2 regions of the Ligilactobacillus sp. ESL1201 genome follow, and region 2 is predicted to be linked to the other one. Evidence: predicted binding sites of a transcription regulator. Region 2 holds the regulator's gene; the other holds the start of a gene.

Region 1 (3,414 bases), 170 kb from region 2:
GTTAAACGCCCCCGTCGATAACATGTGTACTTCGTCGATGATATAGATCTTATACTGGCACTGTGTCGGTGCGTATTTGACCTTATCGCGGATCGCCCGGATCTCTTCGACCCCATTGTTGGAGGCCGCATCGATCTCGATCACGTCGTTTTGGCGCCCGGCAGTGATCGACTCACACAGTTCGCACTGATTACACGGCTCGCCGTCTTTTTGGTGCGGACAGTTCAGTGCCTTAGCGAAAATTTTAGCAGCGGAAGTCTTTCCCGTTCCTCGTGGGCCAGTAAATAGATAGGCATGTGAGGTCTGCTTGGTCACCAAAGAATTACGCAGCGTACGCGTCACTAACTGCTGACCAACTAGATCGGCAAACTTTTGTGGTCGCCAAGCGCGGTACAAAGCCTGATAGCCCATGTGATTTATTCTCCCCTTCAAAATACTTTAAAAAAAGCCCCGATCTTCGTTCAGACCGGGGACTCACTATCACAATAACTTAAGGCACATGCCAAACCAAACTTAGTGCTGCTTCCTTCCGGACCTGACACGATTTGTAAGGACAACATTGCCCCAAGGCCTTTCGGCACTTACTATCTTACATTAAATCAACATAAATTACCAGTTTTTTTATTTTTTTTACGCAGCGTACCAAAAAAGTCTTGTAAAATCGCGGTGCAAGCAGACGCGCAAATTCCTTTTTCCACGTGAGTGTAGTGGTTAAAACGCCGGTCAGCTACCAAATTAACTAACGTGCCGGCCGCTCCCGCCTTAGTATCCGCACTCCCGTAATAGATCTCCGGCAAACGCGAATTAATAATTGCACCCGCACACATCGGACACGGCTCTAAGGTGACAAATAACGCGCAATCGTCCAAGCGCCAACTATGCAACTGCCGGTTAGCCGTACTGATAGCCGCGAGTTCTGCGTGTGCGCAAGTTTGCTGGTCGTTCTCGCGTAAATTATGCCCGCGCGCAATGATTTTTGCGCCCCGCGTGATCACACAACCGACTGGGACCTCACCTAAATCAGCAGCTTGCTGCGCTTCTTTCAGGGCAGCTTGCATAAAAAACTCTTTTTGCTCTGAGGTGTAATTCATTGCAACTCCTCGTTACTACTGTGCAACACGAAATAACCCTTGTTTTTGACCAGCACGTCACAGTTACCAAAAACTTCTTCCATCTTTTTGCGTGCCGAAGCCGCGCCCTGCTTTTTTTGAATCACGGCTACCAAACTACCGCCCGCGACTAAATGTTCCCTGGCCTGAGTCAGCATCGCATGAACGACTTTTTTGCCCGCCCTGATCGGTGGGTTAGTAATAACGCCCGCGTAAGTTTGACCTGCGACCGCGGCGTAAATATCGGACTGGGCCACGTTAACGTTGGTGATCCCGTTAGCCTGCGCGTTTTTATTGGCTAACTCGACGGCACGTTGGTTAACGTCTAACATATCGACTTGCACCGTGGGATGTAACGTCGCTAACGTCAAGCCGATCGGACCGTAGCCGCAGCCCAGATCAAGTAAATTACCCGCCGGAAAAGCAAAATCCGCTAATGCATCCAGTAACGTCCTGGTCCCAAAATCGACCGTACTTTTAGAAAAAACACCGTTATCCGTGGTAAAAACAAAATCCCGCTGCGCCAATTCAAAGTGCCACGTTTTTTCGTGGTGAGCAGCGCTGGGCGTTTTTGTGTAGTAATATTCTGTCATTTGATCTCCTTTAATAAAAATTAATTTTAACGCCTCAATGGCGCAAAAACACAAGTAGTAGAAATTTTATTACGTGTAAAACACTATATCTAGTATCATCTTTAGTGTATAATGAAATTCGATCACTTACGGGAGGGACTTAACATGCAACTAGAACTCTACACTAAAAATAACTGTATTCAATGTAAAATGACTAAACGCTTTTTGCGCGAACACCAAATTCCATTTACCGAACATAACGTCAACGAGGTACCAGAAGCAATCACTTATCTCAAACAAAAAGGGATCCGTAGCGTACCGGTCTTAGAAAAAGACCACGAGCCCCTGATCACCGGCTTTCGGCCCGACCTGTTGCAAAAGTTGGTGGTGCAATGAAAGTCGTCTATTTTACGGTCACTGGTCAAACTAAACGGTTTATCAATAAGTTAGCCATCAGTGATACTTACGAAATCGACCCTATCGACCCAGAAATTGCCATTACAGAACCGTTTATCTTACTCACTCCAACCTATGATCCTAGCATCACCGAGCCGGTCACGACTTTTTTAGCTTTTGGCACTAACAGTCAGTACCTGCGTGGCGTCGCCGGGAGTGGCAACCGTAATTTTGCGGAGCTGTTCGTCTTCACGGCTAAAAACATCGCGCACAAATACCACGTTCCGCTGCTTTATTCTTTAGAATTCAACGGCACTCCAAAAGACGTCAGTAATTTTGAAAGGGTGGTCCAAGAAATTGACGCTGCAAACAATTGATCCTAACCAAGTTACTTATTACAACCTCAATAATCAAGTCAACATTCCTAAGGATGGCCAGATCCAACTGCATAAAGACCAAGAAGCCCTGACGGCCTTTTTGCAAGAAAACGTCGCGCCTAACCTCATGACTTTTGCTTCCTTGCGCGAACGGTTCGACTACCTAATCGCTAACGATTATTTAGAAGCCGATTTTATCCAGCAATACGACTTTGCCTTCATTGAAAAATTATACCATTTTCTAGCGGACTGTCATTTTCACTTTAACAGTTTTATGGCAGCTTACAAATTTTACGCCCAGTACGCACTGCGCACAAACGACGGCAACTACTACCTGGAAAATTATACCGACAGGGTCGCCGCTAACGCCTTATACTTCGCTGACGGCAACACAGACCTGGCGTTAAAACTCGCGGACGAATTGATCCACCAACGTTACCAACCCGCAACTCCTAGTTTTTTAAATGCCGGCCGCAAACGCCGCGGGGAATTAGTCTCTTGCTTTTTATTGCAACTGACCGACGACATGAACTCGATCGGCCGGGGGATCAATTCCGCGCTGCAATTATCGCGGATCGGTGGTGGCGTGGGGATCACCTTGAGTAATTTACGTTGTGCTGGTTCGGCGATCAAGGGGATCAAAGGCGCGGCTTCAGGAGTCGTCCCGGTCATGAAATTACTAGAAGACAGCTTTTCTTATTCTAACCAATTGGGTCAAAGACAAGGAGCTGGTGTCGTTTATCTGAACGTCTTTCACCCCGACATCATGGATTTTTTGGCGACTAAAAAAGAAAACGCCGACGAAAAAATCAGGGTCAAGACTCTGTCTTTAGGAGTGATCGTCCCCGATAAATTTTACGAACTGGCACGGCAAAACACAGTGATGAACTTATTTGACCCCCAAGACGTTGAAAAAGTCTACCACCAACCGTTTTCTTACGTCGATATTACTGCCGAATA
Region 2 (3,414 bases):
CATTTGTGGCTGAAAAGCCCGGCTGGCAGATCTTTTCGGCCGATTATTCGCAGATCGAATTACGGGTATTGGCGCATATCTCGGGAGACCAGCACATGCAAGAAGCCTTTTTGCAAGGAGAAGATATTCATACTAGGACCGCGCTGAAAATTTTTGACTTAACGGATCCTAAGCAAGTGACGCCGTTGATGCGCAGGCGGGCTAAGGCGGTCAACTTTGGGATCGTTTATGGTATTAGCGATTACGGTTTGGCTCAAAATATCGGGACCACGCGTAAACAAGCTAAGCAGTTTATCGAGTCTTACTTTGAAGCCTTTCCCGGTATTAAAAAGTACATGGAACAAATCGTTGCTAGTGCCCGAAAAAATGGCTACGTCGAAACGATTTTTCACCGGCGGCGCTATTTGCCAGACATTAACCATAAAAATTATAACGTGCGTTCCTTCGCGGAAAGAACGGCGATGAATAGTCCGATCCAAGGCAGCGCGGCCGATATAATCAAGGTTGCCATGCTTAATATGCAAAAAGAATTAACGCAAAAAAAGATGCAAACCAAGATGTTACTACAGGTACATGACGAACTGATCTTTGAAGTTCCACCGGAAGAATTAGAACTATTTACCAAAACGGTGAAACAAGTGATGGACTCTGCGGTTTCGCTGCAGGTTCCCTTAAAAGTTGATTGTGCCCACGGTAAAACATGGTTTGATGCTAAATAAAAGGAGAAACTATGCCTGAATTACCAGAAGTAGAAACAGTCAGACGAGGTTTAAGTGCTTTAGTACTGGGAAAAAAGATCCAAGATATCGATATCTTATACCCGAAGATCATTCAAGGAGACCCACAGCAATTTGTCACAGCGTTGCAAGGACAGACCTTTGAAAAAATCGACCGGCGGGGCAAGTACTTGCTTTTTCGCTTTTCTCACCAGCTAACGATGGTTTCGCACCTACGCATGGAAGGCAAGTATAGTGTTAAAAGTGCTACCGCTCCGTTAGATAAACATACGCACGTGGTATTTCAGCTGACCGATCACAGCCAGTTGCGTTATAATGACGTGCGTAAATTTGGGCGGATGCAGTTAATGACCACGGGAGCGGAAAACGACTTACCAGCGCTAAAAAAGCTCGGTCCGGAACCTACACCCGAACAGTTTAACGTTAACGACTTTTACCGGGCGTTGACTAAGAAAAAGAAAATGTTAAAACCGGCATTACTGGACCAAACGCTGGTGGCGGGATTAGGCAATATCTACGTCGATGAAGTTTTGTGGTTAACTAAGCTGCACCCACAAACGCCTTGTAGTTCCGTGACGCGCGCGCAAGCACAAGAATTGCACGATAATATTATCTTGGAATTAAAAAAAGCGGTGGCGGCGCACGGGACGACGATCTTTACTTTTACCGATGCTTTCGCTCACAGCGGTTCTTTTCAAGAACAGCTATGTGTCTACGGTAAAAAAGGCCAACCGTGTCCGCGCTGTCAAACGCCGATCGCTAAGATCAAAGTCGGACAGCGGGGGACTCATTTTTGTCCCCACTGTCAGCAACTATGTGTTAAAATTTAATTAATTTATTCGAGGTGAACAAGATGGTTTGTCCCCACTGTCATCAAAGTGGTTCGCGGGTCATCGATAGTCGTCCGGCAGATAGCGGGCGGGCAATTAGACGACGCCGGGAATGTGAACATTGTGGTTTTCGTTTTACTACGTTTGAACGCTTAGAGGTAACCCCGCTATTAGTGATCAAAAAAAACGGGGACAGGGAACAATTTAAACGCGACAAGGTCCTAAAAGGGATCATGCAGGCGGCACAAAAGCGGCCGGTGGGAATGGATCGTTTGACCGCGATAGTCGATCGGGTCGAAAATCAGCTTCGCAGTAGGGGAGAAAATGAGGTCTCGACCCAGCTGATCGGGCAATACGTGATGGCCGAGCTAGCCGAGACCGATGACGTTGCTTATATTCGCTTCGCCAGTGTCTACCGCGAATTTAAGGATATGGGTTCGTTTACGGCCGAAGTCGATGAACTGATGAAACGAGACGCCCACAAAAATGATTAAGTTCACACTTTAGGAGGAGTCAAATGACAAAACAAGAACTAAGGGAAATTTCTCCTAAAGACAGTTTTATAGTAATTGCCGCTAGTCAGTTAAACGCCGCTGATCAACAAGTTTTAGTCGATCTTTACTTGCCGTTAATGAGTACCGCGGCCTACGGCACTTACGTTTTTTTGAGTCAAAAAGGACAGGCGCACCCGGATCTCGTTAAGCGCTCGTTGAATACCGTGTTGTTAACGGGATTGTCGCTGGGGTTACAGGAATTTTTAGCGGCCCGCAGTTTGCTAGAAGGGTTGGGGTTGCTGCGTTCTTTTCAACAAACTGACCGTTTGGGTAAATTAACTCTTTATGAGGTTCAAAAACCACTGACGGCTCCGGCATTTTTTGCCGACGATTTGTTGAGTACTTTATTATTTGAAACGGTCGGGCAAACGACGTTTAACAGGCTGCAACATACGCTATGCCCGCCCAGTTTTAATTACGGTCAGGCTAAAGAGGTGACGCAGTCATTTTTAGACGTTTTCACTTTGTCACAGCAAACCTTATTAAAAAGAGCGACGGTGCAACACCCACGATCTGCGACACCATCCCTGCCCCGGATAGCTGATGAAAAAAGCCAACTGGATCTGCAATTTTTTAAACAATTACTGGCTAAATCCTTTGTCGACCAAGAAGATGTATTGGCACACTTGGAGACGATCAAAACCGTGAGCTTGTTGTATGGCTTGGGTGAAATTGAACTAGTCCAGTTACTAGAGCAAGCAGTCGATCTAAAAAGTAACCAGGTGAATTTTAAGTACTTTAAGCAACTGGCGCACCGTAATTTTGAATTTCAACTACAAAACCCCCAGGTCCAACCAAAAAGTGCTAATAAACAGGTGACTAGTTCACCGACTGAAGGCAACCAAGAAGATGCCCAGTTGTTAGCCGCCTGTCGAAGTTACCGTCCCTTAGAATTTTTAGCCGTGCTCAAACAAGAGACTAACGTGGCGGTCACCGATGCGGAAAAATACGCGGTAATGAACATGGTCAAGCAGCAAAAATTGCCCGCTGAGGTGTTGAACGTCTTAATTCATTACCTGCTAAGCGACCAGGATAATGCCAGCATGAATAAGAATTATTTTGAAAAAATTGCGGCAGATTGGTCGAAAAAAAAGATCACCACGGCCGCTCAAGCGATGCAAGAAGTGCGCAGACAGCAAGATAAAACACAGCAATTTACGCGTCCTAAACGGCGGACCAAAAAGATAATCCAAAAAGAAAAACTGCCTGAGTGGGCTAACGAAAAACAGCCGGTCCAACAGCACAGCGTTTCACGGGAATTACAAACGGAATTACAACAACGACTGGCTCAAC

Evidence for each region. The regulator NrdR, encoded in region 2, represses ribonucleotide reductase genes. The targets are predictions, from matches to a motif close to ACACNATATATNGTGT.
Region 1: nrdH (glutaredoxin-like protein NrdH) is a predicted target of NrdR. The motif match lies at 1,783-1,798, and genes of this name have one in related genera.

The regions. Positions count from the first base shown of each region.
Region 1 is NZ_CP196362.1:1,342,131-1,345,544, forward strand. Features, by position in the region: gene dnaX (DNA polymerase III subunit gamma/tau) at 1-411, opposite strand, end outside; RNA gene ffs (signal recognition particle sRNA small type) at 485-571, opposite strand; gene ACSYSK_RS06765 (nucleoside deaminase) at 600-1,091, opposite strand; gene ACSYSK_RS06770 (class I SAM-dependent methyltransferase) at 1,088-1,702, opposite strand; gene nrdH (glutaredoxin-like protein NrdH) at 1,847-2,077, shown strand; gene nrdI (class Ib ribonucleoside-diphosphate reductase assembly flavoprotein NrdI) at 2,074-2,454, shown strand; gene nrdE (class 1b ribonucleoside-diphosphate reductase subunit alpha) at 2,435-3,414, shown strand, end outside.
Region 2 is NZ_CP196362.1:1,175,351-1,178,764, reverse strand. Features, by position in the region: gene polA (DNA polymerase I) at 1-719, shown strand, start outside; gene mutM (DNA-formamidopyrimidine glycosylase) at 731-1,567, shown strand; gene nrdR (transcriptional regulator NrdR) at 1,591-2,061, shown strand; gene ACSYSK_RS05955 (replication initiation and membrane attachment family protein) at 2,085-3,414, shown strand, end outside.